2 regions of the Polaromonas potterensis genome follow, and region 1 is predicted to be linked to the other one. Evidence: predicted binding sites of a transcription regulator. Region 1 holds the regulator's gene; the other holds the start of a gene.
The links. Region 1 encodes NrdR, which represses ribonucleotide reductase genes. Its sites were predicted from a motif close to CACNANATNTNGTG; they were not measured.
Positions count from the first base shown of each region.

Region 2: the regulator NrdR is predicted to act here: its motif matches at 10,388-10,401, upstream of R6254_RS21255 (ribonucleoside-diphosphate reductase subunit alpha).

Region 1 covers NZ_JAWQLX010000005.1:239,993-255,071, forward strand. The annotation lists gene R6254_RS11870 (DUF748 domain-containing protein) at 1-3,474, opposite strand, end outside; gene R6254_RS11875 (hypothetical protein) at 3,874-4,077, shown strand; gene R6254_RS11880 (lytic transglycosylase domain-containing protein) at 4,336-5,172, shown strand; ZMP/ZTP riboswitch at 5,220-5,356, shown strand; gene glyA (serine hydroxymethyltransferase) at 5,402-6,646, shown strand; gene nrdR (transcriptional regulator NrdR) at 6,745-7,194, shown strand; gene R6254_RS11895 (type IV pilin protein) at 7,232-7,678, opposite strand; gene R6254_RS11900 (pilus assembly protein) at 7,702-11,691, opposite strand; gene R6254_RS11905 (PilX N-terminal domain-containing pilus assembly protein) at 11,710-12,315, opposite strand; gene R6254_RS11910 (PilW family protein) at 12,316-13,197, opposite strand; gene pilV (type IV pilus modification protein PilV) at 13,194-13,766, opposite strand; gene R6254_RS21960 (GspH/FimT family pseudopilin) at 13,757-14,299, opposite strand; gene ribD (bifunctional diaminohydroxyphosphoribosylaminopyrimidine deaminase/5-amino-6-(5-phosphoribosylamino)uracil reductase RibD) at 14,402-15,079, shown strand, end outside.
Region 2 covers NZ_JAWQLX010000015.1:64,249-79,327, forward strand. The annotation lists gene accB (acetyl-CoA carboxylase biotin carboxyl carrier protein) at 274-717, shown strand; gene accC (acetyl-CoA carboxylase biotin carboxylase subunit) at 725-2,074, shown strand; gene prmA (50S ribosomal protein L11 methyltransferase) at 2,207-3,094, shown strand; gene R6254_RS21235 (DUF3426 domain-containing protein) at 3,164-4,180, shown strand; gene R6254_RS21240 (carbohydrate kinase family protein) at 4,197-5,099, shown strand; gene R6254_RS21245 (histone H1-like DNA-binding protein) at 5,275-5,772, opposite strand; gene R6254_RS21250 (ribonucleotide-diphosphate reductase subunit beta) at 5,956-7,167, opposite strand; gene R6254_RS21255 (ribonucleoside-diphosphate reductase subunit alpha) at 7,302-10,208, opposite strand; gene ampD (1,6-anhydro-N-acetylmuramyl-L-alanine amidase AmpD) at 10,650-11,231, opposite strand; gene R6254_RS21265 (sigma-54-dependent transcriptional regulator) at 11,339-12,760, opposite strand; gene R6254_RS21270 (ATP-binding protein) at 12,779-14,476, opposite strand; gene R6254_RS21275 (PP0621 family protein) at 14,477-14,716, opposite strand; gene R6254_RS21280 (cytochrome C assembly family protein) at 14,713-15,079, opposite strand, start outside.

The DNA of each region.
Region 1 (15,079 bases):
TTTGGCCTCTGTTGCGAGTTGAGCGCTGCCGGGTGCAAAACTGACACTGCTGAGTTCATCCCCGCCGCCGCCAAAGGCGCCGGCCAGCAGGCTGAAGGGTGCGGTGATGGCTTTGACAATCACATTGACAATGACCTTGATGATGATGGGCCCCAGGCTGAATTGCGGGTCGTTGAGCGAGCCGCTGATCGGCAAATTCAGGTCGATCACACCATGGCGGTCGGCCAGCAAGGCCACGGCCAGTTTGACCGGCAGGCTGGCGGTGGAACCTTCCACCTTGTCGCCAAAACTGAGCTGGTTGAGAACCAGCTTGTTGCTGGCCGTGAGCTGCCCGTCGGGCTGCACCACGTAGTTCACATCCACACTGAGCTTGCCGCGGTTGATGCCGTAACCGGAATATTTGATGGCGTAAGGCGAGAGTGGCGGCAATTCCAGGTCGCGCACCTTGCCGGTGATGTCCAGCGCCAGCGGTTTGGCCAGCGGGTTGAGCTTGCCCAGAATCTCCAGCGAGGCCGTGCCTTCGGCCCGGCCGCGCAGCTCCAGATCGGCCATATTGGGCACGCCGGCCGGGGACACCGACGAAAAGGCGCTGAGCTTGCCGGTCAGGTCGCTGAGGTCGGCCGAGTAGTTAGGTTTGATGAACCGGTCGGCAAACAAGACCTTGCCATTGATCAGGCTCATGGGGCCAAAATTGATGATGGGCGCCAGCGGGTCATTGCCGGTTTTCAGCGCCGCTTGTGCATCTTTTGTCCCTGTAGCCACCGCTGGTCGGACGTCAGTAGCTCCTGTTTTAGTAGCGTCTGCGCTTGCCGCCGGCGTTGTTTTGACCAGGTCCTGCAGATTGATGCGGCCATCGGGCATCACAATCACACGCGCAAAAAAATCGGTCAACACGGTTTCTTTCACGTCGACCCGTGTGGCTTTGGCCGGGTCCAGCGCGACATTGATGCCGCGCAGGTTCAAGGCTTTCCAGGCCAGCAGGTCTTCACTGGGCGCCAGGGTGTTGGCCCGGAACTCTTCCAGTGACACGTCGCCGGCCACCTGGGCCTGCGGCCCGGCCGGAGTCTGGCGGTAGGCAACCCGGCCCTTGAAGCTGGCGTCGGCCCGCAGCAACTCGATGTTCAGCGACTCGGCGAAATAAGGCTCGAAAGCCTGCACCGGCAGCCGCTCCAATACCAGCCGGCCCTGCGCCTGCATCGGTGTCAGGCCCAGATTGCCCTTGAAGTCCAGCTTGCCGGGCTCAAAGTGACCGGTCGCCAAGCGCAGGGAGGCGCTCAGCGGCATCGGTTTGGCCGAGGCTTTGTCGTCCAGCACCAGCCCCTGCAGTTGCGCCTTGACCGCCGTGACCTCAAACGCCACGGGTTTGGCACCGGCCTTGTCGGAAAACGACATGGCGCCGCCGTCCAGCGATACCTCGTTGATGGACACTGCCCAGGCCGGCGCTGCGGCCTGCGTGGCCGCCGACGTGGGCGGCGGCGGTGCCATGGCTGAGCTGCGACTCACCATCCAGCGTTCGTACATCCAGCGTTTGTCGGCATCGCGGTCCACGCGGGCCTTGGGCTGGGTCAGTTGCAACTTGCCGGCCTTGAAAGACTGGCCGGCCACATCAATGGCCACGTCCGCCAGATCGACCTGCTTGACCGACACCAGCGACACCTTGCCTTGCGCCAGTTGCACCTCGCGCAGGGCGATCTGCGGCGCAGTGATGTTCAGCATCTGCGCCTTGTCGCCGCTGGCGGCCTGCCAGTTCACGGCAAGCTGGGCATCGAGCTGGCCGTTCAGGGCCGGCAGCAAAAACTGACCCACGTATTTGGCCGCCATGTCCAGCGGCCAGGCGCTGGTGTTGACCGCGACCTGGGCCACCTGGTCGGTGGCCGTGCCGCTGAAACTCAGTTGCGCCGGGGTGGCGAGGGCGGGCGGCGCTGCGGCGACCACTTTCGTGTTGGCCTTGGCCTTGCCCTGCACCGCCGGCGCGGTTGACGTGACTGTAGCGACCGGGTCCAACCCCAGCGAACCCTTGAACTGCAAGGGCGAAGCGGCGGTAAAGGGCATGGCAATCGCCGAGGCGTCGAGCATGATGCCGCTCAGCTTGATCTGGGCCGGCACAGGCAGGCTTTCATCCAGCCAGTTCAAGATGCCGGCACGCACCGCCACGCTGGCGACCTGGACTTTCCAGGGCGCTGCAGCGGCGGCTGTGGCCTTGGCCATCGGCGCCGGGCTGCTGGCCGCAGGGCTGGCGGCTGGCGCTTGTGCATTATTCTGGCCTTCCGCCCTTTCCGGACGGGCGCTGGCAGCTATATTTTTAGGAGCGGCTGACGCGGCTTCGGGCAGCAGGTTCAGCCGCCCCGCCCGGTTGCGCCGGATGTGTAAGGTGGGCGCGGTGAGTTCCACCGCGGACAGTTTGACGAACTGCTCCAGAGGACGCACATCATCCATCGTGACCTGCAGGCGATCAAACGCCAGCAGATCCGGGCCGGTAGCCGACGCGGCGGCTTGAGGGCTGGCCTGCTTGTCCAGCAGGCGAACTTTGTCCGCCGTGAGGGTGCCGGTGACCTTGACCACGGTCATGGGGGTCTGTTCAAACGCCACTTTGACATCGGCCTGCAACACCGCAGCTTGCAATCGAAACGGCAGGCTGGCCGGCAAATAGCCCAAGTAGGGGCTCAAGTCAAAATCGCTGAGCTTGATGCTTGCATCGGTCTTGTGGGTCTGGGCAAACGGGGTGCCGACAACGGCCGTGTCGAAGCTGCCGCCGTTGAGTTTGAAGGCCAGGTGCGGCGAGGTTTTGACCTCGCGCTTGGAGGCCAGGTTGCTCAGGAAAGGCACGGACAGAGACAAGTCCCGCAGCTCGTGGGTCTTGTGAACCGTCTGGTCTGTGAAGTCCATCTGCCCGCCCGAAAGAACCAGGTTGTACAAGGCAAAACGCTGGGCTTGGCTAGGCGCTTCATCGGCCTTGGGCTGCAAGCGAGCCAGGATGTCGTCGATGTCGTAACGCCCGTCCCCCAGGTGCGTCAGCGACACCACGGGATCGTCCACCGCAATCGCGTCCACCACGGGCGCCAGGCGCAGCAGGGACTCCATTTCTGCATCTATATAGAGACGCTTGATTTTCAGCTGGGGAAGCAAGGGCACGGCCGGGGTCGCGGCGGTGGGATTGGCGGCCGAGCCGGCAGCTGTGGCAGCGCCGCTTTTGGCAATCGCCAGGTCGCTGAGGGTCAGCTCCAGCGACCAGGGCTTGAAGTCCACCGCCCCGACCGTGACCTGCCGCCCCAGTTTGTCAGAGGCGATTTTTTCCAGTTGCGACTTCAGGAGGGGTGGCACGGCCAGGTAGGCCAGCGCCCACAAGAGCAGCAAGGCCCCCACGGCCCAGGCGAGGCGGCGCTGCCATTTCGGCGACTTGGCCACGGAGACGGCTTTTGCCGGGAGAGTTTTCGAGAAAGTCGACCATTTGTTCTTCACATCATTGCTTGTCATAAGCGGCGAGTCTTTCGTGTCCGGCCTGAAAGGTCAATGAATTTTTGCTCACGCCAGAGGTGAGGAGGCAATAAAAAACCCCGGGCAGCTAGGCCGACCGGGGCTGACGGCGGGCGTGATGCTCATGCCGTCGGGCTTCGCAAAGAAGAGAAGATCGTCTCCAGTGCGATGGAAGCAAGTGATTGCTTCCAGTTTTACCGGGGTTGGTTACCCAGCGAATGCTTGAGGTACTCAAGCACCTGCAGGTTAACGCGCCGCCTCGCGCTTCGCAAGTCGAAATTTGTAATCAAAAATGGCTGCGCGATTGCGCTTTTCTTGGCGCCTTGTTGGCCTGTTTTTGGTTTCTTTTTGGGGCGCTTTTTTCATCTAAAGCGCTTGTCCTACAGACAAGGAAAACCCATGCGCGATACACCGGTAAGCGTCGGTTTCCAGCTTCCCGTGCTTTTTGAACCCTGCCACCAACACTTGAGTCGCCCTCAAGAATTGGTGAAACATTCAGATTTTTCCGAAAATTTTAGAAACAAGCCGGGCTTAGAGCCAAGGCTCAAAAAGTCCGGGAAACAGCCGAAACAGGAGGTTTCGGGCTTGAAACAGGTCTTTTGATACACATATATGAATATCAAAACGATTTGATATTATTGACAAGTTATTTAGACCCCCCATAGAATCCGCCCTTCCAGAGAAAACCAAGGGACAACCCGAATCCGCTGCCGAACCCGGCTAAGTCAAACGAGAGGTGAAACACCCGCAAGGCCAGGCCTTGGTTTGATGGCGACCCAATCAAAGCGTACGGCTTCAAAACCAGTGCGCGTAGAAAGGAGTGCTATGACAGCGCTAGGACAATCAATCTCCGCATCCACGATGCGGACCCTGCGAAAAAGCGTCGGCAACAGTCTTGCAAACATTGCAGACGACATTGCCCAGGGCTTTTTTGAAATTACCCACAACAGCTTTGCCTTGGTCGGCCTGGCCGTTGTGTTTGCAGTGATCACACTGACCGCCCGGCCCGACTTGCGTCAGGCCGGTGAATCCCAACTGATGAGCTGGTTGCAAGAGCGCCAGGACGCGGCGATCGGCTTTACCGAGCCGGACGCCATTGACCGCGCCACGGCCGCCAACCCCACGGACCTGCCCAAACAGCAGGCGGCGGTGGCTTTCTGGCTGAGCAAAAAATACAGCGTGGCGCCTGAGCCTTTGAGCGTGCTGGTGGCCGAGGCGTTTGAAATTGGCCAAAAAGCCAAACTCGACCCCACGCTGATCCTGGCCATCATGGCGATCGAGTCGGGCTTCAACCCCTTCGCGCAAAGCCCGGTGGGCGCCCAGGGCCTGATGCAGGTGATGACCAAGATCCATCACGACAAGTACGAAAACTTCGGCGGCAAGCTGGCCGCCTTTGACCCGGTGACCAACCTGCGTGTCGGCGTCAAGGTGCTGCAGGAATGTATCGCCCGTGCTGGCTCGGTGGAAGCCGGGCTCAAGTACTACGTGGGCGCCGCCAACCTGGAAAGCGACGGCGGTTATGCCGCCAAAGTCATGGCCGAACACGCCAGGCTGTCGGCCGTGGCCGGCGGCCGGACACCGGCCCACAGCTCGCCCATACGTCCGCCGCTGGCCATCCCGGCCTCGATGCCGCTCAAGGCCCAGACCCAGCCGGACGACAAGGCCGGTGAAAAAGTCGCCAGCCTGGCCGTGTCCTGAGGGTATGTGTTGCCCCGACACCAGGGGCAACGCCAGTCCGTTACACTACGGTAGTGCGCGACTGGCGATAGGCAAGCCCCCCGTATTCGAGGGCACTTGCTGACGTGGGATACCACTGGGAAGCGCACCGCTGGCGTCGGGTTTAAAACCACACAGCGTTCAGCCGTTCGCCTGGGCAGCCCTTGTTCCATCCACCCGATGACAGGGACCACGTCTTTACAGGACTGCCATGTACGATCGCAACATTCTGGTTGAACAAACCGACCCCGAGCTTTTTGCTGCTATCCAGGCTGAAAACGCGCGCCAGGAACAGCACATCGAGCTGATCGCCAGCGAGAACTACGCCTCACCCGCCGTGATGGCCGCGCAAGGCTCGCAGCTCACCAACAAATACGCCGAGGGTTACCCCGGCCGCCGCTACTACGGCGGTTGCGAACATGTGGACGTGGCCGAACAACTGGCCATTGACCGCATCAAACAAATCTTCGGTGCCGAAGCCGCCAACGTGCAGCCGCATTGCGGCGCCTCGGCCAACGAAGCCGTCTTCCTGGCTTTTCTGAAGCCCGGCGACACCATCATGGGCATGAGCCTGGCCGAAGGCGGCCACCTGACCCACGGCATGGCGCTGAACATGAGCGGCAAGTGGTTCAACGTCATCAGCTACGGGCTGAACGACAAGGAAGAAATCGACTACGACGCGATGGAGCGCAAGGCCCACGAGTCCAAACCCAAACTCATCATTGCCGGTGCCTCGGCCTATTCGCTCGGGATTGATTTCGCCCGCTTTGCCAAGGTGGCGAAAGACGTGGGTGCAATTTTCATGGTCGACATGGCGCATTACGCCGGCCTGATCGCCGCCGGCGTGTACCCCAACCCGGTGCCCCACGCGGACATCGTGACCTCGACCACACACAAAAGCCTGCGCGGCCCGCGCGGCGGCATCATCCTGATGAAGGCCGAGCACGAAAAAGCCATCAACAGCGCCATCTTCCCCGGCCTGCAGGGCGGCCCGCTGATGCACGTGATCGCGGCCAAGGCCGTGGCTTTCAAGGAAGCGCTGACGCCCGAGTTCAAGAGCTACCAGCAACAAGTGCTGAAAAACGCACAAATCGTGGCCGAGACGCTGACCCAGCGCGGCCTGCGCATTGTCAGCGGCCGCACCGAAAGCCATTTGATGCTGGTTGATCTGCGCGCCAAGGGCATCACTGGCAAGGAAGCCGAGGCCGTGTTGGGCAGCGCCCACATGACCATCAACAAAAACGCGATTCCCAACGACCCGGAAAAGCCCATGGTCACCAGCGGCGTGCGTATCGGCACCCCGGCCATGACCACGCGTGGCTTCAAGGACGAAGAAGCGCGCATCACGGCCAACCTGATTGCCGACGTGCTGGACAACCCGCGTGATGCGGCCAACATCGAAGCGGTGCGCGCCAAGGTCAATGCCCTGACCAGCCGCTTCCCGGTTTACCGTTAAGCCATGTACGGCGCAGGCGCTATTATTTTTATAGCTGCTTGCGCCCATCCCATCAGGGCTGGAGGCCAATTTATGCCTACAACTTCAGGTAACACACCATGAAATGCCCTTTCTGCGGCCATCTCGAGACCCAGGTCGTTGAAACACGGGTCTCGGAAGACGCAGACTTCATACGCCGCCGCCGTCAGTGCGGCGCGTGCGAAAAACGCTTCACCACCTACGAACGCCCCGACGTCAACTTCCCGGCCATCGTCAAAAAAGACGGCCGCCGCATCGAGTACAAACGCAGCAAGATCCTCGACTCCATGAAGCTGGCGTTACGCAAGCGCCCGGTCAGCACCGAACAGGTGGACTCGGCGATTGAGCGGATTGAAGAAAAGCTGCTGAACCTGGGCCTTCGGGAAGTGCCCTCCACCCGACTCGGTGAACTCGTCATGCGCGAGCTCAAAAAACTCGACAAAGTCGCTTATGTGCGTTTTGCCAGCGTGTACCGGAGTTTTGAGGATATTGATGACTTCAAGACCTTGGTGGATGAAGTGCGGCGGTAGTCCAAAATGACTGTACCGATCACCCGGTATTGAAGCCTTATCTCCAGCACTCCTGAACTGTCAGTGCCGAACTTGTTCCTTTCACGCCTGTATTGGTGAGCGTCAGATTCCCGCATTTGTCGGTCCCCCTTGGGGTCGCCGTCAAAACATAGGAGTTCACCACCGGGGCGCCTAGCGCAATATCGTATTTAGGTGATTCCGCCGGCACGGCCACCAATCGGCCAGGTAACACCACCGCCGTGGCGCCCGCAGCGTCTGCCGTGTAGCGACTGTTCACCGCATAGAACCGCTCCATAAATTGTTGCGCCTCCAGCAGAGCCGCGCGCGCCGACGCGCGATTTCCTCGCTTGATGTACTCCGTGTAGCTTGGAAACGCAACAGCGGCAAGAATGCCAACAATGGCCACCACGATCATCAGTTCAATCAAGGTAAAACCCAGAGCCCTTCTCGCGGATGGAACAGAAATACAGGGGCGTAACAACATGGTCGGAATCCTATTCAAATACTTCAACGAATGGGGGGATTGATGATGCGCCGCTGGATACGTTGAAACAGGCGGGTAGGCGTGAGTGTGGGGTCTTTAACACAAAGACTGTCCTGCCCGTCGGCTTGCTGCTTGCTTATCAACGTGTATCCGGGCTCGCAGATTGTTCCGCCACCAATACCTTTTACCAAAGCACGAATACCCACAGAAGCTGTCTGTACACCTATGACCAAAGCATCATGGCTATTGACAACACCATCACCATTGGTATCGAAAATAGGCGTTGTAGCCGCTGCACCAAGCTCCGCGCCAAAAACGAAGTCAATGCCAATACCGGTGCTTGAATCGCAAACCTCGGCCGATTGCGGCGGAGCCACCGCAGTCACAAGAACCAGCGCTGAGGTGACAGACTGACTTGGATAAATAACACGGCCACCAGTGATGGCCGGCGATAGATCTATATACCAACCGCGCTGGGTCGCCCAGTTCGGAGAGGCCCCGGCAAGGCTGTAAAAGACTCTAGTTGCCGCGGAACCGGTTCCGCTTGTCGCAGTCAGTGTTCTGGCTGCCAATGCAGATCTGGAGAGAGGACGCGACACACTGTCTGCGGGCTTATCCCAAATACCATAAATGGTCTGGGCATCTGTATTTACCTGGTCCGCAGCCGTCAACAACTTGCCGGTCCCGAAAACAACAATCTTGCCGCCCAGCGAATGATCAAATAACGAAGGCGGCTGGGTAATCGCTTGGGCTAGCGAACTCGGACCCGTCGCCGTAAACAATGCCGCTCCACCCGACACCACAAAAGGAACACTGGGGGTGTTGTAGTCGAACTTCCAGAGTTTGCCCTTCAAATCGCCCGCATATAAATTGGTAATTTGTCCAAAACTGTTGCGTATGACACCAACGCCTCCCAAGCCATTGCTACCTGAGGTATCCACATTGAGCTTGGTAATGGCGGCGGTCGCGAGATCCACGATGAACAAGGTCGCATATCCATTGGTGCTGGAAAAACCGTTGCCAAAGATAGCGACCCATTTCCCACTGGGCAGCACACCAACTTCAATAGGCGCCAGGACATAACCCAGATCCGAATCAGTGGCACTGGAAATCTCCCAACGAATATTGGAAGCATTCAGATTCGGTGAACTCGTCACGTCCAGCGCATACACCGCGCGCCCGCCTGCACCCAGCGAGCCCATGAGGTAATTTCGCCAACATGTCGCACCCGCTGCACAGGCTGGATGGCCGGAAAATGCCGGATAAGCGGGCCCCGCCACGAAGGCGTCAAACTCTCTCTGCGGGCCGTCAACATAGAACTTGTGTGGCACAGTAGCGCCATAACTCTTGTCGCTCAACTTGTACAGGTCCGGATAAACAGTTCTAGGTACATAGGCAAACACCTCTCGCCCATCGGTCGAAGCTGTTGATGCAAGTGGGGGTTGCGCATTGACGTCCTTGAAGCCATGCAACATTCCGTCGTTTCCCCCTACAAAAAGCACAGCATCTCTTGCGGTCTTCGCGGCGGTAAAAATTTGATACCCATTTGTCCCACCAAGATTAAGGCTGCTGTACCCGCCATCAAACAGCCCTTTGATCAGGACCGGATTGGAGTTGACAAAATCACCCAAAACAAACGGAGTACCCGTCGCATCCTTACGCTCCCGAAAGGGATTTGATGGCGCGGCCAAGCTGACTTCGTTGCTATGATCACCGCGCAAAAAATTAACAAGATTGAGAGAGCCGGAAGTCATGGCCGTTTGATTGGCAGAACTGAGGGCTCCCCAGTTAAACGCCACAGCGCCAGGTACCAATGGCGAACTAATCGGGGCGGTGTCCCAGGTGAAGATGTTGCGCGAGTTCCATGCCGGCATCCGAGCCGCTGCACTCCACACGGCCGCTGTTGTCTGCCCGTTCGCATCCAGCGGTTGGGCCGAAATATCGCCATTCCAAACACTTCCGTTGAAAGTGGGTACATATTTCCGATTACCGTTTTGCAGTACAGAGGAAACAGTGGCCACACCGGCAGTCGCGCCGGTTCCACCTTGTGCCCCAGCGAGTGCGCCCGCAATAGCCGCAGCCAAACTAGCAGGGTCTTTGGCACTGTAATAAGCACCCCGGCTATTCACCGCAGCGTGCCAAAGATCGTCAATATTGGCCGGCAGCGAAGCTGATTCCGAGGGCTGAGCCCACGACTTGGTGCCAGCCGTCAGCGCCGGCAAATCTATTGCTGGGTCTAGGTCACCGCGTACCCCCAAACCCACCATGAAGTTGGTCATGCTCTGCCAGTACGAAGGATCGACGCTGTTGGCGACCACCTTGTTTGCGATGTTAGGTTGAAGATCATTTTTCCAGTACTTCATCGCCACATCGGCCAACGTATCGGTAAACCCGTCCGCATAAGGTTTGGTATTTGCGGCGAACGTATAACTACCGCCAGCCATCTGAGTTCCCGCTGTACTGTCGAGATCACCCACGGTTGGCGGGGTGCCGTTCCAGTAACCATCGGTCACCATCAGTTGGTAAGAACGTCTGCAAGTCTTGTTGTTCGTGGTCACATTGCTGACGCTCGGATCATCGGTATACGGACCTCTACCATCTGTACGGCTGTAATACCGACCTACGGCGTCCAACGCAGCGGGCAAGGGCGTACCCCCTGATGCAGGCAGGTCTTCAAGCCATTTGTACAGCTGATTCTTGCGCGCTTGGGTGAAATCCCTCACACCACCACCACCGTATAGCGTGGTATTGGATTCAATCACTGTGGTGTTGACGCCATCGACCGCTGCTGAACCTTTGTTGATGCGCCCAAAGCCGAGCCGAATTGTATTGCCGACGTTCGCAAATGACTCCATCATGGATCCACGCGCCAACAAGTTACGCGTACGGTAGTAGGTGAACCAATTGGCAAAATTTTGCCGCTCTTGGGCTTGCGTACAGCCGGTGGCCCCAACCGCACCAGAGCAATCAGTGCGCGCCGCCACCTTGGAAAATGACGCGGCGACATTTATGCTGTAGCCGGTGTAGTTGGCATAGTTGTTAACCGCCTTGTAGCCTTGCGCCACGCCCGTACCGGAGCCAGCGCCCGTAGCGGTAAATGCCACGCCAACAGTATTGGACGCCGCTCCAATCGACGTGAAGTTGGTTGTGCCGACTGTGGTAATGGTGTAAGTAGTGCCGGTCACAAAGGACCCTGCATTTACATTTTGCTTTTGCAGCCTGAAATAAACGCCAGGGTCATGATTTAGCGATGCCGTGTTATTGTTTACGTTGTCACAGTTGTTTCGCAGCTTGGCTGTACCTGTACCAGCCCCGACTCCGGTGGCGGTGAAATTTCTGCCCACATTGTTATTACTTGCGCCAATCGAAGTGAAGTTTGTTGTCCCACTTGCAGTGATTTGGTAACTCATCCCAACGACAAATGACCCGGCAGCGAAAGAATCAGTGGTGTTGAAGTTACACCAATTGCTACTGCCACCGGGCGCCGTATAGGACGTCAGATCGATGACCGATGCAGCGACTCCGGTGCGAATGAGGGGGTCCTTGTAGGCCGCAGCTGCTGGAGAATTGGGCAGGCGGGTCACGCCATCGCTAGTCATCCAGGGGCGGTATAGAGTTTCAGGGTTGTAAAAAATGGAATTGGTATCGGGCGAGCGAAGGGCTCGCAACACGTAATTGGTCGAATTGATGTTTCCGGGCACCGTTCCTGCGAAATTAACACCAACCTGATAATCGTCCCGAGGATCCCACCGCACAGTTTGGCTACCCACCGGATTTACCGTTGCAAAAGTTCCGCCAGCAAATAGGTTTTCAGGTATGTGCTGAAAGTGCATGGAACCGGAGTCGTCCATGGTCAGCATGAGATTGGGCGTCACCCCACCGCCCGAGATGTTCAAAAGGGGAATTTGAGCAGGAACCGGCTGCGACTGCACGCCCGGAATAAAAATCATCAGCAGAGGCAAACCCACAAGCAGGGCACGGATAGGGCTGCATAAAAAAGTGGCAAAAAACATTTGGATTTTCCTTCGCGCTCACAAATTCAAAATGGATTGCAGCCAGACCACCGAACCATTGGTGGTGTTTCCGGCGTTGTCGGCCCGATAGTCAGGACTGAACCCCCGCGCTGTAACCACGGTCACGGTGAAGGTTGTTGGGCTCCCGAGAGTCTGAATTTCGGCTACACATTCAGGCGCTTTTGCTGGTAGATAGGTGCTGATGGCCGAGCTGTACTGACCTGCGCCCAAAACCGTACGAGTCGCGGCGGCACCGCCCGCGTTCACGGCGCCGGTCCATGAAAGAGGGTTCTCCCACGCGCCAACCGGTACCGCAATGGTCATATCCACCGTTGGTATGACTGCGGCCCTAAGACTATTGACGCGGGTCGGCAATGGCGCCACATTGCCGTCAGGAATTTGTAGCTGTGCTTCGCAATAGCGCAACGCCGCTTCTGCATACTGCTGGGCCACGATGTCCATACGCACGTTATTTGTTACCCGCTGGCTTGAGGTGGCGCCCCGCATCGCCGACGTTGCGGTGAGGCCAATCACCACCAACAGGAGCAGAACGATGATGAGAGAGATGCCCTTTTGGCGGGTCGTCGAAACAGGCGTCGGTATATTAATCATGATGAGCGGCATTCAAAGCGGCATCCGGACACGCAAGCTGGCGGTTGTGAAGTAGGCCCGGCGCAAGAAGCGATCATTTGACGCTGACGCCACTGAGTCGCAATCAAGGTAAGTCAGTGTGTCGTCACCAGCGTTTAATACGGGTTCCGCGCTGCGCACCAGTAGACAAACACGCACACTGATAACTTGTCCCCACTCAGCCGCTGCCGGAACCGCCCCAAGCGCAGCAATGTCTGTTGCGGTGACATACCGAACTACTTGCGTAGGGCTCGCCAGAACGGAAAGGCCATACCATACTTTCATGTTTTCAATGTTTTCAATCAACGGCTGCGCTGATCCCGCTGCGTTGTTACTGGCGCAATACAACTCCGGCCGTCCCGAAGCGCCTGCAGAAATAAAGTACCGGTTACGCGCCACATAGGGAGGACCCACCGGAATCGAAGTACCCAGACAATCGGAGGGCACACCGCCGGCAGTGAGGACCGTGTTGTCCGCATCTGCCTCGTACGCGACTTCAAACGCAGGGGTCGCCGAAGCGCCGCAGACCAGGTTCGCGGCCCTGGGGTTTGCAAAACCTGTATCACACCCGAAGATAAAGGCACCCACACCCAAGGTATTCGATGTCAAGCTGAAAGTTGGCGAAGCCCCGCCACTTGATGTCAATGCCGTCGGCTGGGCGTACCCCGCCATTTGCAAGTCCCGAGAGAGGATGCTCAAGCCGATCTGGGCATCTTCATTCATCCCCGCGTAGGCAGACTGAAACCGCCCCGCCTTACTCGATCCAATAATGCTGACCAGCACAGCGCCCACCACCACAAGGCCAATCACCAGGGAAATCAGCAGCTCGATCAGGGAAAGACCCCTGACCCTTGAACGCATTGAAACTGGTTTCATAAATTAATCCTGAAATAGCTGCAGCGCACACTGGGACTAGCAGCCACACTCAAGGCACCCGGGCATTCCGACGCAGTAGTAGGCGCATCGTCGGCACTGGCCACAGCCGGGTCACGCCAGACGAGCCAGACATCGGCCGCACTTTGAACATTCTGGTACACGATGTAGGCAGACCCTTCGGGTAATTGACTGCGAACCACCACCTGCCAGGTTTGCAAGTCGTATGCAGCCAACTGGGCGGCAGTGCACGTCACAGCATACGAATTGCACAAGGTGCCGGCTGCTGAGGGCAATGCCGCCTGCGTCGCGAAACTCGTTCCCAGGGCATAGCCGGCCGCCCCAACCTTGTTGGCGCGCATACGTTCGCCCAGGTCAGTGGCCAGTTGAGTCGCCGTACCACGGTACTGCGACATCTTGGTGTAGCGAATGGATGAAGCATTCACGCCCGCCAATGCCAGCAAACCAATGGAAGCAATCACGATGGATACAAGCACCTCAATCAGCGACACACCATGCTGTTGATGGCGGTGGCTCGTGCCATGTTCTAGGCAAGACGTGCTCATACGCATGCTGCTGTTCCTTCCGCCCTCAAAGCAGGTCGTCCGGTTGTCGAAACACAAACCAGGCGGGTATAACCGGCAGGAACCCCACCAGTCGGTGTGATATTGAAAGTCTGTGTTGCACCCTTTGCCCACCCGGTAGGTTCGTATCTGAATATAGAGATAGTGTTGGCGGGATTAGAGTCCAGTTGAATCGACGCAATGTTTGGGAGTGCCTGCTGTACTTTGACCAAATCATCCCCAGCGGACACGTTGCTGCTGGAATCCCTGTCCACAAAAACAATCCAGCCATCACTCCAGCTACCGGTGCCTGAGCAACTCGCACCGTTGGTTGAGCGACAAATAACAGTTCTGGTCGAGCGTTTGAGCGCCTCTGACCGGGCAAAGCGCATATCGCTCACCAACGAGTCAGCAGCAGCTTGAACCGACCGCCTGACCAAAAGCCCACTAAAACTTGGAGCAGCCAAAGACGCGAGTATGGCAACAATCGCGACAGTGACTAGAAGCTCAATTAGCGTAAATCCATGTTGGCGGAGTTTCATACGATGGAGATTACCGCAGAGAGTTTTTCAGTGGTCGGAAGACCCGACGTTTGGCGCGATTGAGCCGCCAGGCGGTAAACTGAGCGCCTCTGAAAACTGGAAATGATTGAACGCGCCACTCAACTCGCCGCCCTCGGGCGGTTCGCCCCGCCTCCAAACCCTTCTGTAGGCTGCATCATTGTGTCCGCCGATGGCCTTGTAGTTGGTGCGGGCCACACACAACGTCCCGGAGGCCCCCACGCCGAAGTCATGGCGCTGCGCGACGCTGCAGCACAAGGCCATTCCGTCGTCGGCGCCACCGCCTACGTCACCCTCGAACCTTGCTCCCACCATGGCCGCACCGGCCCGTGCTGCGACGCGCTGATTGCGGCCGGCATCAAAAAAGTGGTCGCCTCCATCGCAGACCCGAATCCGTTGGTATCGGGTCAAGGTTTTGAGCGCTTGCGCGCTGCGGGCGTTAAAGTTGAAGTCGGTCCGGGCGCCGAAGAATCCCGCGAGCTCAACATCGGCTTTTTCAGCCGCATGATCCGCAAAACGCCTTGGGTACGCATGAAAGTGGCGGTATCGCTGGACGGCAAGACCGCGCTGGACAACGGCGCCAGCCAATGGATCACTTCCGACCTTGCCCGCACCGACGGCCATGCCTGGCGGGCACGTTCCTGTGCTGTTTTGACCGGTATCGGCACCGTGCTGGAAGACAACCCGCGGCTGGATGTGCGCCTGGTCGACACACCGCGCCAGCCACACCTGGTGGTGGTGGACAGCCGTCTGGAGACGCCG
Region 2 (15,079 bases), on a different contig from region 1:
GTGGGTGGATCTGACAATTTTCACCCGGTGTCTTTTTCAGGAGCTGTCCGACCAGCGGCAGATTGCGGCGCGGGAGCCCGCTGCGAATAAGGTAGACTTCGCCCTTTCCCGTTCGGCTCAATAGCCTGACTTCATAAGATTAACTGTTTTTAAGCACAGAACGGTGTACAAGGAGGGGGTTGGGTGCAGATTGCTGCCGAACCGCCCACTTGATGGTTTGCCCATGCAAGCCCAAAGTACCCGCCCTGTGTACTTACCGTCGTTGGAGCATATATGGATTTAAGAAAACTCAAGACCCTGATTGACCTCGTCTCAGAGTCCAACGTGTCTGAACTGGAGATCACCGAGGCCGAAGGCAAAGTGCGTATCGTCAAGTCGGGCGGCGCCCCCATGGTGATGCAGCAACCGGTCATGACCATGGCCGCCGCGCCTGTCGCCGTCGCCAGTGCCGCGCCCGTCGCCGTTGAGCCGGCCGCTCCTGCAGGCCATGCCGTCAAGTCGCCCATGGTCGGCACGTTTTACCGTTCGGCCAGCCCGGGCGCCAAGCCTTTCGTCGAAGTCGGCAGCCAGGTCAAGGAAGGCGAGACCATCTGCATCATCGAGGCCATGAAAATCCTCAACGAGATCGAGGCCGACAAATCCGGCACCATCACCCGTATTCTTTGCGAGAACGGCCAGGCGGTGGAATACGGACAGCCGCTCTTCATGATCGAGTGATTGACGCATGTTCAAAAAGATACTGATCGCCAACCGCGGCGAAATCGCACTCCGGATCCAGCGCGCCTGCCGCGAACTCGGCGTCAAGGCCGTGATGGTTTATTCGGAAGCCGACCGCGAGGCCAAATACATCAAGCTGGCCGATGAGTCGGTCTGCATCGGCCCGGCACCGTCGGCGTTGAGTTACCTGAACATGCCCGCCATCATTTCGGCGGCCGAGGTGACGGACGCCGAGGCGATTCACCCGGGTTACGGCTTTTTGAGCGAAAACGCCGACTTTGCCGAGCGTGTTGAAAAAAGCGGCTTCAAGTTCATCGGCCCCTCGCCAGATTCGATTCGTATCATGGGCGACAAGGTGTCGGCCAAACAAACCATGATCAAGGCCGGCGTGCCTTGTGTTCCTGGCTCCGAAGGTGCTTTGCCGGACGATGCTGCGGTCATCAAACGCACGGCCAAACAAGTTGGTTACCCGGTCATCATCAAGGCGGCCGGCGGCGGCGGCGGCCGTGGCATGCGGGTGGTTCACACCGAGGCTGCCTTGCTGCACGCGGTGCAGACCACCAAGGCCGAAGCGGGGGCTGCTTTTGGCAACCCCGAGGTCTACATGGAAAAATTCCTGCAGAACCCGCGCCACATTGAAATCCAGATTCTGGCCGATCAGCATAAAAATGCGGTCTGGCTGGGCGAGCGCGACTGCTCCATGCAGCGCCGCCACCAGAAAGTCATTGAAGAGGCACCGGCGCCCGGCATTCCACGCAAGCTGATCGAGCGTATCGGCGAGCGTTGTGTGGCGGCGGTCAAGAAGATCGGTTACCGCGGCGCCGGTACTTTCGAGTTCCTGTACGAAAACGGCGAGTTCTATTTCATCGAGATGAACACCCGCGTCCAGGTCGAACACCCGGTGACCGAATGGGTGACCGGCGTGGACATTGTCAAGACGCAGATCCAGGTGGCGGCCGGCGAAAAGCTGCCTTTCACCCAGCGCCAGATTGAAATCAAGGGCCATTCGATCGAATGCCGCATCAACGCGGAAGACGCCTACAAGTTCACCCCCTCGCCGGGGCGCATCACCACCTGGCACACACCGGGCGGCCCGGGCGTGCGTGTGGACTCGCATATCTACGCCAACTACTTTGTGCCGCCCAATTACGACTCGATGATTGGCAAGATCATTGTGCACGGCGACACGCGCGAGCAGGCCCTGGCCCGCATGCGCACCGCGCTGGCGGAAACCGTGGTCGAAGGCATCAACACCAACATTCCGCTGCACCGCGAACTGATGGTGGACGCCAAGTTCATGGACGGCGGCACCAATATTCACTACCTTGAAGAGTGGTTGTCCAAACGTGACCGCTAAGTTGAACTCTGCAGCAATGGAAGATCGCATGGCCGTGCACCGCGCAGGGCCGCCCCAAGCAAGCACAGCCCCCTTGGGGGGCAGAGAGCTACACGAAGTGAGCGAACGTGGGGGCAAAAGAACGCTATGAGCCTGTTTGAACTTGTTTTGCTGGCCCCTGTCGCCAGTATTGAAATGCTCAGCGACGCGCTGGATGCACTGGACGCGCTGAGTGTGTCGGTGGAAGACGCCGATGCCCAGACCCCGGCCGAGCAGGCACTGTTTGGCGAGCCCGGTATGCCGCCGCCCAAAGCTGGCTGGGAGCGTTCGCGCGTGGTCTCGCTGTTCAGCAGCGAAGCCCTGGCGCGTGATGCCGCTACCGTGCTGGCCGCGCAGGACTTTTTTGCCGGCTGCCAGGTTGTTGCCATTCAATCGGTACCCGAGCAGGACTGGGTGCGACTCACACAATCGCAGTTCACGCCGGTGGAGATCACGCCCGAGTTCTGGATTGTGCCGACCTGGCACGAACCGCCGGCGCAAGCCACAAAGGTGATCCGGCTGGACCCGGGTCTGGCGTTTGGGACCGGCACCCATCCGACCACACGCATGTGCCTGCGCTGGATTGCAAAAAATGGCGCGGCCAGGCCTTTGGAACGTGTGCTGGACTACGGCTGCGGTTCTGGCATTCTGGCCATTGGTGCGGCCAAGTTTGGCGCGTCGGCCATCGATGCGGTGGATATCGACGAAGCGGCGGTCCAGTCCACCCTGGCCAATGCCGAAGCCAACCATGTGGCGCTGAACGCCGGCCTGCCCGACAAGGTCGATGGCCTGTACCAGACGGTGTTGGCCAATATTCTGGCAACGCCTTTGAAAGTGCTCGCACCTTTGCTGTGCGCGCGGGTCGCCCCGGGCGGCTCGCTGGTGCTGGCCGGTATTCTGGAGCGGCAGGCCGATGAGTTGAAGGCCGCGTATGCGCCTTATGCCCAGTTGCAGGTGTCTGACCAGGAAGATGGCTGGATACTGATGACGGCGCGGCTCTGATCCGGCCGATGCGCCGCCCTTTGTCAGACTGAAGGGCCGGCGCATCACCGCCTTACAATACGGCGCTACATGAGCCTGATTACGCGCTGTCCTGCTTGCGGCACGATGTTCAAAGTCGTGGCCGACCAACTCAAAATCTCACAGGGTTGGGTGCGTTGCGGGCAGTGCTCCGAGGTGTTTGACGCCGCGGCCCATCTGCAGGCGCATGATGCGCAAAATTTTCCCCTCCCTGTCAGTGGCGCTGCAGCGGCAGAAGTCGTTGATACGGACGAACTTGTCTCTCCGGCCAGTCTGTTTGTCGCGCCGGAGGCGGCCGATGCAGATGAGCTGCCGCCGCAGGCGCACACGGACTTGCTCTCCGTACCCGAAGTCCAGGTGTCCATGCCCCCCGATCTGGCGGCCGAGGTGTTTGCCTCATCGGTGAGTCCTGACGCCTTTGCTTTTTCAGAACCGGCACCGCCAGCGTTGTCAAAAGACAAGCAGGGCTTTGGCGAGTCCGAAGCGCCAGTACACGAAGCCAGCGAGGACGTGTCTTTTGTGCGTGACGCCAGGCGCCATGCGTTTTGGCGCCGGCCGGCCATGCGCTGGGCCTTGGGCTTGGCGGCACTGATGTTGTTGGCGCTGTTGCTGCTGCAGGTCGCGCTGTTTCAGCGGAATACGCTGGCTGCGTCGCAGCCCTGGTTGAACCCGGGCCTGCAGACCTTGTGCACCTACCTGGGTTGTGAAGTCAAACCGCCGCAACACATCGAATCCATCGCGATCGACAGCTCGTCTTTTAACAAGGTGAGCGCGGACACTTACCAGCTCAAGGTGGTGATCAAAAACACCGGCGCCGTGGCCATGGCCGTGCCCTCGCTGGAGCTGACCCTGACCGATACCCAGGACCAAGCCTTGCTGCGGCGCGTGTTGACACCCGGCGAGTTGGGCGCCACGGCGGCTACGCTGGCGGCCGGTACCGATTTTTCGTGCGTGCTGACCCTGGCCATTGCCAACCCTGTTCCCGCCCCCGCTGCCAGCGCCTCCGCGCCGAAAGCTTCCGCTCCCTGGCGGATCGCTGGTTACCGGGTCCTTGCTTTTTATCCCTGATTGAATTGAAACCTCCATGCCTGCTGTAATTTGTGGTTCCCTGGCCTTTGACACCATCATGAGTTTTGAGGGCCGTTTTTCCGAGCAAATCCTGCCCGACCAGTTGCACATTCTCAATGTATCTTTTCTGGTACCAGCCTTGCGCCGCGAATTTGGCGGCTGTGCCGGCAACATTGCCTACAGTCTGAAACAACTGGGCGGCATACCTTTGCCGATGGCGACCGTCGGCAGCGACGGGGCCGAGTATGTGGCGCGTATGAACACCTTGGGCATCAGCACCGAGTTTGTCCGTGAAGTGGCTGACAGCTACACCGCCCAGGCCATGATCATGACGGACCGCGACAACAACCAGATCACGGCGTTTCACCCGGGCGCCATGATGCAGGCGCACACCACGACCATCCAGGCGCGTGCGGACATCAAGATCGGCATCATCTCACCGGACGGACGCGACGCCATGTTGCAGCACGCCGAGCAGTTCAAGGCAGCCGGGATTCCTTTTGTGTTCGATCCCGGTCAGGGTTTGCCGATGTTTGACGGCAAGGACCTGACACATTTTGTGGAACTGGCGACCTGGGTCACGGTCAACGACTACGAAGCCAAACTGCTGTGCGACCGGACCGGCCTGTCTTGCGCCGAAATTTCCAAAAGCGTGCAAGGCCTGGTCGTGACCCTGGGCGCCGAAGGTTGTGAAGTCTGGGTGGCGGGCGAGAAAACGCTGGTGGCGCCTGTCGCGGCCAAAGAGGTGTTGGACCCCACGGGTTGTGGTGACGCTTTCCGCGGCGCCTTGTTGTTCGGTCTGGAAAAAGGCTGGCCACTGGCCCGCTGCGCCGAACTCGGCAACCGCGTGGGCGCCCACAAGATCGCTCACCGTGGCGGCCAAAATTACACACTGACTGCGGATCAAATCGGCCTCTAGCCCCTGATGGACGGGCGAAAGCAGCTACTGATTCGATAGCGAATCGCGGCTGCTGGTGGCTGTCAAGCGGTGGCTGTGACAACGTGCTGCGGGCGCACCGCACTCAAACGGATGCGCCCATGAAAAAGCCCGGCATCTTGCGATGTCGGGCTTTGAAGCAAAAAGACCTTGTTGCTTACGGCTTGCTGGCTGTTGGAAACGGCCAGGCTGCTTGCGGATTCAGAGTTGTCTGAGCCGAAGGGGACGCCGGTGCAGCAGGAGCTTTGGCAGCGGGTTTTTTCGCGGCTTTCTTCGCAGCGGGCTTTTTCGCTGCTTTCTTGGCGGCAGGCTTTTTGGCAGCGGGTTTCTTCGCAGCAGCTTTCTTCGCTGGTGCTTTTTTCGCTACTTTTTTAGCCGCTGGCTTTTTCGCTGCTACTTTTTTTGCAGCTGGCTTTTTGGCCGCTACTTTTTTAGCCGCAACTTTCTTCGCGGCTACTTTTTTGGCCGGGGCTTTTTTCGCTGGCGCTTTTTTCGCTGCTACTTTTTTAGCGGCTACTTTTTTCGCTGGCGCTTTTTTGGCCGGGGCTTTTTTCGCTGCTACTTTTTTAGCAGGTGCTTTTTTCGCCACTACTTTTTTCGCAGGGGCTTTTTTGGGAGCAGCTTTTTTAGCCGCAGATTTTTTCGCAGTTGCCATAGTTTTCTCCTTGATCACATTGCAAAGAGCACTTCACGTTTGGAGTACGCAAAGCGATTCACGGCGTTGGGCCAGGCTAACCGGGCCCAGCGCCGCGAACACAGGAGCAAAGCCCAACGCGCACTCTGCGGTGTCGTCATTGGTCATTGCAATTCTAGAAATCATTGTTGTGTTGACTCTTGATCAATCCCAGGACAGAGCGCCACCCGATTGGTACTCAATCACACGGGTTTCAAAAAAGTTGCGTTCTTTTTTCAGGTCGATCATTTCGCTCATCCATGGGAACGGATTCTCTTCGTTCGGGAACAAGGTTTCAAGTCCAATCTGCGTGGCCCGGCGATTGGCGATGTAGCGCAGATAACCCTTGAACATGGAGGCGTTGAGACCCAACACGCCGCGCGGCATGGTGTCTTCCGCATAACGGTATTCCAGCTCCACGGCTTTCATGAACAAGGCCTTGATCTCGGCCTTGAACTCGGCGGTCCACAGGTGCGGATTTTCAAGCTTCAACTGATTGATCAGGTCGATGCCGAAATTGCAATGCATGGACTCGTCGCGCAGGATGTATTGGTACTGCTCGGCGGCGCCGGTCATCTTGTTCTGGCGGCCCAGCGCCAGAATCTGGGTGAAGCCGACGTAGAAGAACAGGCCTTCCATCAGGCAGGCAAACACGATCAGCGATTTCAGCAGGGTCTGGTCCGCTTCGGGTGTGCCGGTCTTGAAGTTGGGGTCGGAGATGGCGTCGATGAAAGGAATCAGGAACTGGTCCTTGTCCTTGATCGACTGCACTTCGTTGTAGGCGTTGAAGATCTCGGCTTCGTCCAGACCCAGTGACTCGGTGATGTATTGGTAGGCGTGGGTGTGAATGGCTTCTTCAAAGGCCTGGCGCAGCAAAAACTGGCGGCACTCGGGCGCCGTGATGTGGCGGTAGGTGCCCAGCACAATGTTGTTGGCGGCCAGGGAGTCGGCGGTGACAAAAAATCCCAGGTTGCGCTTGACCAGACGGCGCTCGTCGTCGGTCAGGCCGTTCGGATCTTTCCACAACGCGATGTCGCGCGTCATGTTCACTTCCTGAGGCATCCAGTGGTTGGCGCAGCTGGCCAGGTATTTTTCCCAGGCCCATTTGTACTTGAAGGGAACCAGCTGGTTCACGTCGGTCTGCCCGTTGATGATGCGTTTGTCGGCAGCCCTGACGCGTTTTGCGGTTGGTGCGGCTGCGGCCGGCGCAGCCGGTGTGGTCGGTGCGGAAATCAAGGCGCTGTCGTCAAGCGTGCGGGACGCCGCTTGAGGTTGCTGCAAAGAAAGAGGCGGAAGTTCCATCGAGCGGCTTTCAGGCAAGCTGCTGTTCAAAGATGTTTGCAACGATGGTTTGGCTTCTTCGTCCCAGGTCAACATAGAGGTTTCCAATAAGTTGGATTATGAAAGCAGCGATACAAAATGAAAAGTGTTCATTCACATCGCTATAAATTAGTGTTGCTCAATTACATCGAATCGCGGCGCTGAATTTTTTCGGCGCCGCGATTTTTTTGTTATTGGCAGGCCTCGCAACCGGGATCGTCAATCGCGCAAAACTTGATGTCGGTGGCCGGTGATGCATCCATCTGAACCTGCGCCACAGCAGCGGCTGCATCGAGTGCATTCATGCTGCCGGTGTCATCGGTATTTCCCGACGCGACGGAATTCATCTTGCCGGCTTTCACCGTGGATTTTTCCGCGTGGGTGGCGCTCATGGTGCGCAGGTAATAGGTGGTCTTCAGGCCACGCAACCATGCCAGCTTGTAGGTGTCGTCGAGCTTCTTGCCGGACGCGCCTGCCATGTAGATGTTGAGCGATTGCGCCTGGTCAATCCACTTCTGGCGGCGTGACGCGGCTTCGACCAGCCAGGTGGCGTCCACTTCGAAAGCCGTGGCGTAAAGCGCCTTGATGTCTTGCGGCACACGGTCGATTGGGCGCAGCGAGCCGTCAAAGTGTTTCAGGTCCACCACCATCACGTCATCCCACAGGCCCAGGCGCTTGAGGTCGCGCACCAGGTAGTGGTTGATCACGGTGAATTCGCCGGACAAGTTGGACTTGACCGAGAGGTTGCCGAAGCAGGGCTCGATACAGGCATCCACGCCGATGATGTTGGAGATGGTGGCGGTCGGGGCGATAGCCACGCAGTTGGAATTGCGCATGCCATCTTTGGCGATTTTCTGGCGCAGGGTATCCCAGTCCAGGGTGGCGGAACGATCAACTTCCAGATAACCGCCACGCTCCTTGGCCAACAAGTCCAGCGTGTCCAGCGGCAAGATGCCTTGGTCCCACAACGAGCCCTTGTAGCTGCTGTATTGGCCGCGCTCTTTGGCCAGCTCGGTGGACGCCCAATAGGCGTGGTAACAAATCGCTTCCATGGATTTGTCGGCGAACTCGACGGCGGCATCCGACGCATAAGGAATACGCAGTTCGTACAGGCAATCCTGGAAACCCATCAGGCCCAGGCCAACCGGCCGGTGGCGCAGGTTGGAGACACGTGCTTTCTCGACCGCGTAGTAGTTGATGTCGATCACGTTGTCCAGCATACGCATGGCCGTGGTGATGGTCTTCTTGAGTTTCTCGTGGTCCACCGCGCCGTCCTTCAAATGCTGGACCAGGTTGACGGAACCCAGGTTGCAGACGGCGGTTTCGGTGTCGCTGGTGTTGAGCGTGATCTCGGTGCACAGGTTGGACGAGTGCACGACACCGGCATGTTGCTGGGGCGAGCGCACATTGCAGGCATCCTTGAAAGTGATCCAGGGATGGCCGGTCTCGAACAGCATCGAGAGCATCTTGCGCCACATGTCCACAGCCTGCAGTTTGCGCGCGGGCTTGATCTCGCCGCGATCGGCCCGGGCTTCGTAGGCGGTGTAGGTTTTTTCAAACTCGATGCCGTATTTGTCGTGCAGGTCAGGTGTGTCGGAGGGCGAAAACAGCGTCCAGCTGCCTTTTTCCATCACGCGGCGCATGAACAGGTCGGGAATCCAGTTGGCGGTGTTCATGTCGTGCGTGCGGCGGCGGTCGTCGCCGGTGTTTTTACGCAGTTCCAGGAACTCCTCGATGTCCAGGTGCCAGGTTTCCAGGTAGGCGCAAACCGCGCCCTTGCGTTTACCGCCCTGGTTGACCGCCACGGCGGTGTCGTTGACCACTTTCAGGAAGGGCACGACGCCTTGCGATTCGCCATTGGTGCCCTTGATGTGGGCGCCCAGGGCGCGCACCGGTGTCCAGTCGTTGCCGAGGCCACCGGCGAACTTGGACAGCAGGGCGTTTTCCTTGATGGCATCGTAAATGCCGCCCAGGTCGTCGGCCACCGTGGTCAGGTAACACGAGGACAGCTGCGAACGCAGGGTGCCGGCGTTGAACAGGGTGGGTGTGCTCGACATGAAGTCGAAGGAGGACATGATTTCGTAGAACTCGATGGCGCGTGCTTCGCGATCGGTTTCTTCCAGCGACAGGCCCATGGCCACACGCATGAAGAAAGCCTGGGGCAGTTCGATTCGCTGTTTGCGCACGTGCAGGAAGTAGCGATCGAACAGGGTCTGCAGACCGAGGTAGTCAAATTTCAGGTCGCGTTCGGGTTTGAGTGCGGCGCCCAGGCGTTCCAGATCAAACTCCATCAGTTTTTCATCGAGCAACTCGTTTTTGACGCCCTTGGCGATGAATTGCGGGAAGTACTCGGCATAACGCGTGTTCATGTCGCCCTGCGTGACTTCCCCGCCCAGGACCTCGCGGCGAATGGTGTGCAGCAACAGGCGGGCGGTGGCGTAGGTGTAGTCCGGATCTTTTTCAATCAGGGTGCGGGCCGCCAGGATGGAGGCCTTGTAGACCTCGTCAATCGGCACGCCGTCGTACAGGTTGCGCATGGTTTCGGCAACGATGGGGTCGGGCTTGATGTCTGCACCCAGGCCGGCGCAGGAGGCTTCTATCAGCGCCTGCAACTGGCCGATGTCCAGGGCCACGGTTTTGCCGTTGTCCAGCACATGCAACTGCGGTGCCGCAGGTGCCGTCACCTCGGGCTGGCGTGCGCGTTCCTGCGTGCGTTTTTCGCGGTACAACACATAAGCGCGGGCGACCTCGTGATAACCGCCGCGCATCAGGCCGAGTTCGACCTGATCCTGCACGTCTTCTATATGGAAGGTGCCGCCGCCTGGGCGTGAACGCATGAGCGCACGCATCACGGCCTGGGTCAACTCGTCGACGGTTTCCCGCACGCTGGCAGACGCCGCGCCCTGGGTGCCGTGCACCGCCAGGAAGGCTTTCATCATCGCAATGGCGATCTTGTTCGGCTCAAAAGGAACCACGGCGCCGTTGCGGCGGATGATCTGGTAGTGGTTCAGCGGCTGGGACTGGGCATGGCTGCCAGTGGACTGATCTGTGGCCGGCAGGCTGGTGCTGGCGGGTGTTGCATGTTGGGCTGTTTGCATGGCTTCCTCGTTGTGCTTTGTTGTCGGGTGAATTTGATGTGATAGGGGGCGAAGGAGAAGGCTGACGGTTGCCGGTGATGGGCTCGCTTGGCGTTAATTCCTTGAGTGGCTGGTGCCCGTATACATCAAAGTGAATGTAGGGCTAACACACTATACCTAGGGTCTAAAGTGATTTCAAGCACTACAGGTAGTGTATCGCCTCATGACGCCGCCGTTACTTTGCGTAGCTATTTTTTGCCGGTAAAAATGCACACAAGGGGCTATCGGGGCGCTGCCCGGCAGGCCTTGCGCCATCCCCAAAAAAAAGCGCTGATCCAGTCCTGATGCGGCCTGCCACGCATTTTGCCCGGCAGACCCTTGTCGATGTTCAGGTCTGGCCGAAAAAGGCGTATTTTTCTTGATGGAAAACCACCGGCTGAAGGTGGTTTTGCGGCGGGTGATTTAAATGTTCTGGGGAAAACACTGAGCTGGCAAACCCAGCGATCGCTGTAGCCGGGCCCAGTCGAAGCCTACGCCGGGGTCTTGTTTGCGGCCGCTGGCGATGTGTTCATGACCGGCCAGGTGTGCCACCGGGTAGTGCCGCAGCAGCGCAGCGCAGATGCTGGCCAGTGTTTCGTATTGCGTAGCCTCAAACAGCCCGCCCTCCAGGCCTTCCAGTTCAATGCCAATGGAGTCGTCGTTGCAGTTGTCCCGGCCGCGGTAGCGGGACTCGCCCGCATGCCAGGCGCGATCGTCGCAGCTGACGAACTGCCACAACTGGCCGGAACGGGTGATGAAGAAATGCGAGGAAACCTTCAGCCCGCGAATACTTTGAAAATAAGGGTGGGCATCCCAGTCCAGCTGGTTGGTGAACAGACGTTGCACCTGGCCGTTGCCAAACTCGCCGGGCGGCAGGCTGATCGAGTGGATGACCACCAGGTCGATGGATGCCGCCGCAGGGCGGGCGCCAAAATTCGGCGACGCCAGCGCCCTGGCGTGCTGGTACCAGCCTTGGTGCCACAGCGACGGCGGCTCAGCCCCCACGTTTGCCACTTCGTGAACCTTCGGCGGTGCGCTGCCCCTTGCACCAAGAAAGAGGGGTTGTTCCGCCCAGGGGCGGCCCGTCGGCGGAACTAGCCTGTAAAACCATACTAGGGCGCATCGGGCGCGTCGTCCCCGTTGGGTGTGACGATACTCAGGCGGGCGATGCGGTAACGGATCTGGCGCAGGCTGATGCCCAGCTTGGCCGCGGCCGCCGTGCGGTTGAAGCCGGTTTCCTGCAGGACTTTGGACAGGATGCCACGCTCCTGCCCATCCAGAAAGTTCTGCAAGTTTTCCGGCACCGCGACTTCCTCGACCGGCGGCGACTCCAGGTGCAGGTCGCCGCCTTCACCGAGTGCAACCGCGCGGTGCAAAATGTTTTCCAGTTCCCGCACATTGCCATTGAAGGGATGGGCCTGCAAGCTGGCCAGGACCTGGCTGGAGATATCGGGCATGTGCAAACCCGACTCCTTGCAAATTCGGCCCAGCAGGTCTTTGCACAGGGCGGGCAGGTCTTCGCGACGCTCCCGCAGCGGCGGCACATGGATTTCAATGACGTTGAGCCGGTAATACAAATCCTGGCGAAACAGCCCGGCCGCCACACCCGCACCCAGGTCTTTGTGGGTGGCGCTGACGATACGCACATCCACGGTGTCTTCCTGCGCTGACCCCAACGGCCTGACCACACGTTCCTGGATCGCGCGCAAGAGCTTGGACTGCATGGCCAGTGGCAGGTCGCCAATCTCGTCGAGGAACAGCGTGCCGCCTTTGGCCGCCTGGAAATAACCCTGACGATCCTGCGTCGAGCCGGTGTAAGCGCCTTTGCGCGCGCCAAAAAACTCGGCCTCCAGCAGATTTTCCGGAATCGCGCCGCAGTTGACCGCCACAAACGGTCCGGCTGCGCGGTGGCTGCAGTCGTGCACAGACCGTGCGACCAGCTCCTTGCCGGTGCCGGACTCGCCTTGGATCAACACCGGCGCCATGCTGCCGGCGACCTTGACGATGCGGGACTTGACGGCTTGCATCACGGCGGATACGCCGACCAGGCGTTGCAAGGTCAGCGAGGCATCGCCGGATTTGCTTGTTTTGAGCGCGGCCGGACTGGTGTCGCCGTCAGGCCGGGTCCGTTCGCTGCCGGTCTGCGCGGTGGTGCCCGCGGGGCCCTGGATGGCCGAGGCCACCACGTTGCGAAACTGCTTGAGGTCTACCGGCTTGGTCAGGTAATCAAAAGCGCCGGCCTTCAGGGCTTCCACCGCATTTTCGGCCGAGCCATGAGCGGTGATGATGACGCAGCGTTCGGGGCGCTGTTGGCTGACCATCTCGCGCAGCAGCTCCAGGCCCAGGCCATCGGGCAGGCGCATGTCGGTGATCACGGCGTCAAAGCGCTTTTCCTGCAACTGGGCGCGGGCTTGCGCGAGATCAGCGGCGGCTTCGACCCGGTAACCTTCGCGCAGCAAGGTGAGTTCGTAAAGGGTGCGCAGATCCGGCTCGTCGTCGATCACCAGTATGTGGGCCTGATTCGGGGTGGTCATGGGTGTTTCAAGCGGTGGTCAGGCGGAGATTGTGTCAAAAGCGGCAGCTGGTCTGAAAATGACAAAAAATTCATTGCCTTCCACCCGGTGGCGCGCGATACGCTGGTAGCCCACCAGGGCGCCATGGCGTTCGCACAGTTCCCTGCAGATATACAGCCCCAGTCCGCTGGAGCGGCTTTCGGACGAGAAAAAAGGCTCGAACAGATGGGATTGCACCGTTTTTTCCAGCGGCTGTCCATCACTCCAGACCGACAGCCGCAATTGCCCGGAGGCTGAATGGTCGGTGGCCACGCGGATGGCACCGGCCGCCGTGCTGGCATAACGCAAGGCATTGTCCAGCAGATTCACCATCAGGCGCCGCAGGTGTTCGGCTTCGAACAGGATGGCGGCTTGGCCCGTGCCCGTTTGCACATGCAGCCGCGGGCCGGTCGCGGTTTGTTGGGCCCAGTCCGTGCAAATACGTTGCACCATGTCGTCGAGCCGCAGGGCGCGTGTTTGGGTTTGGGGCGTTTGTTCCTGGACCCGCGACAGGTTGAGGATTTCCTCGACGATGCGGGCGAGCCGCTGTGCGTTTTGCGCGACCATGCCGGTCAACTGGCGATGTCCGGCGTCCTGCAGGTCTTCTTCGAGCAAGGCATTGGCCTGGGTGATGGCGGCCAGCGGGTTGCGGATTTCATGGGCGACGGCGGCCGACATGCGGCCCATGGCCGCCATTTTTTCGGTGCGTATCCGGGCTTCCATTTCGCGCAAGTCTTCCAGAAACATCACACACAGGCTTTCGTGCGAGCCGTCGCGCGAGGCCGCCAGCCGCGTGCGCACCTGCAGGCGCCGCGCGTGGCGCGAGGCGTGTTCCAGGGTGACATCGGCTTGTTGCGGGGTTTGCTGCTCCAGGGTCCGCTGCGCCAGCTTGGCCAAGGGCAGCCAGGCCAGCTCGGCTGCCAGCATGAAGGGGGCGCTGCTGGCCACGCCATGGGTGGCCAGCAGACGCCTGGACGCGGGGTTGGCCGCACGCACCAGGCCGTTGATATCGATCACCAGCACACCATCCACCAGGGTGTCGATCACCAGTTCGTTGACCTGGGTTTGCATACGCGCCACCGACTGGCTGCTATAGGCACGTTGTTCTTCCCGCGACAGGCGCAGCGCCAGCTGGTTGGCCAGCAAGGCCACGACAAAAAAACCGGAACCGCTCAGGGCGGCCTGCAGAAAACGCGAGGTGGATTCGCCCTGCGGTTGCAGCGACACCCACCAGGCATCGCCCAGCAGCAGCAAGGTCACGCTGGCGGCGGTGCCCAGGGCCAGCAAAATCGGTCCCAACACGGACGCCAGCAGGACCGGCAGGGCAAACAGCGCGGTGTAGTTGATCGAGCCTGACTGCAAAAAATTAAGGGCCGAGAAGGCCAGCACGTCGATCCCGATCGTGAACAGCCACTGCATATCGAAGGTGCTGCCCGGCGGTTTGGGCTGGGCCCAGACCCGCACCGCCAGCGTCGCCACAAAGTAGACCAGGCACAGAAAAATCATGGCTTCGCGGACCGGTTGCCCCAGGGCGTAAATCGAGGCCTGCAAGGCGAGTAACACGCCGGCAATGGTCACACGCGCTGTCATGAAGGCGCGCCACAAGCGGCCAAAGGACTCGCCGCTGGCGCTGGCGCCCCAGGCGCCGTGGAGTTTGTCTACCGGCCCAAACCAGGAGTGGCCTGTGTCCGCGGGCATTTAGTCCTCGGCCTGACGGCGGTGGGCGTCGCTGCAATACAGGCCACGCTTGCCAGGCACGGCATCCGGTCGGGGCAGGTGCACCGCGCAGACGGCGCAGGCCACGATTTCGGTGGGCAACTGGTGCGGGCCGGTGACAGGGCGTCGCGGCGCGGGCTTGTCGCGCAACTCGGCGCGCCGGTTGTTGCGCCACAACCAGACGGCGACCAGCACCACGGCAATCACGATCAGGTATTTCATACGCGTTTCAGGATGATTTCAAGCACAAAACGCGAACCGGCGTAACCGAGCAGCAGCAGCCCCGAGCCCAGGTACAACACGCGCACGGCCTGGCGTCCGCGCCAGCCCAGGCGCGCCCGGCCTATCAGCAAGCCGGCAAACGCGAGCCATGCCAGCACGGAGAAAATGGTCTTGTGGTTCCACTGCCAGGCCCGCCCTGGGCCGTACAAGGTTTCGGCAAACAGCCAGCCGACCAGCAAGGTGGCGGTGAGCAGCACAAACCCGGCCTGCACAAAACGAAAAGTCAGGCGTTCCAGCGTCAGCAGCGGCATGCCGGTGTCCGGCTGGGTCGCCGAACGGATGGAGCGCTCGGAGCGGTTCATC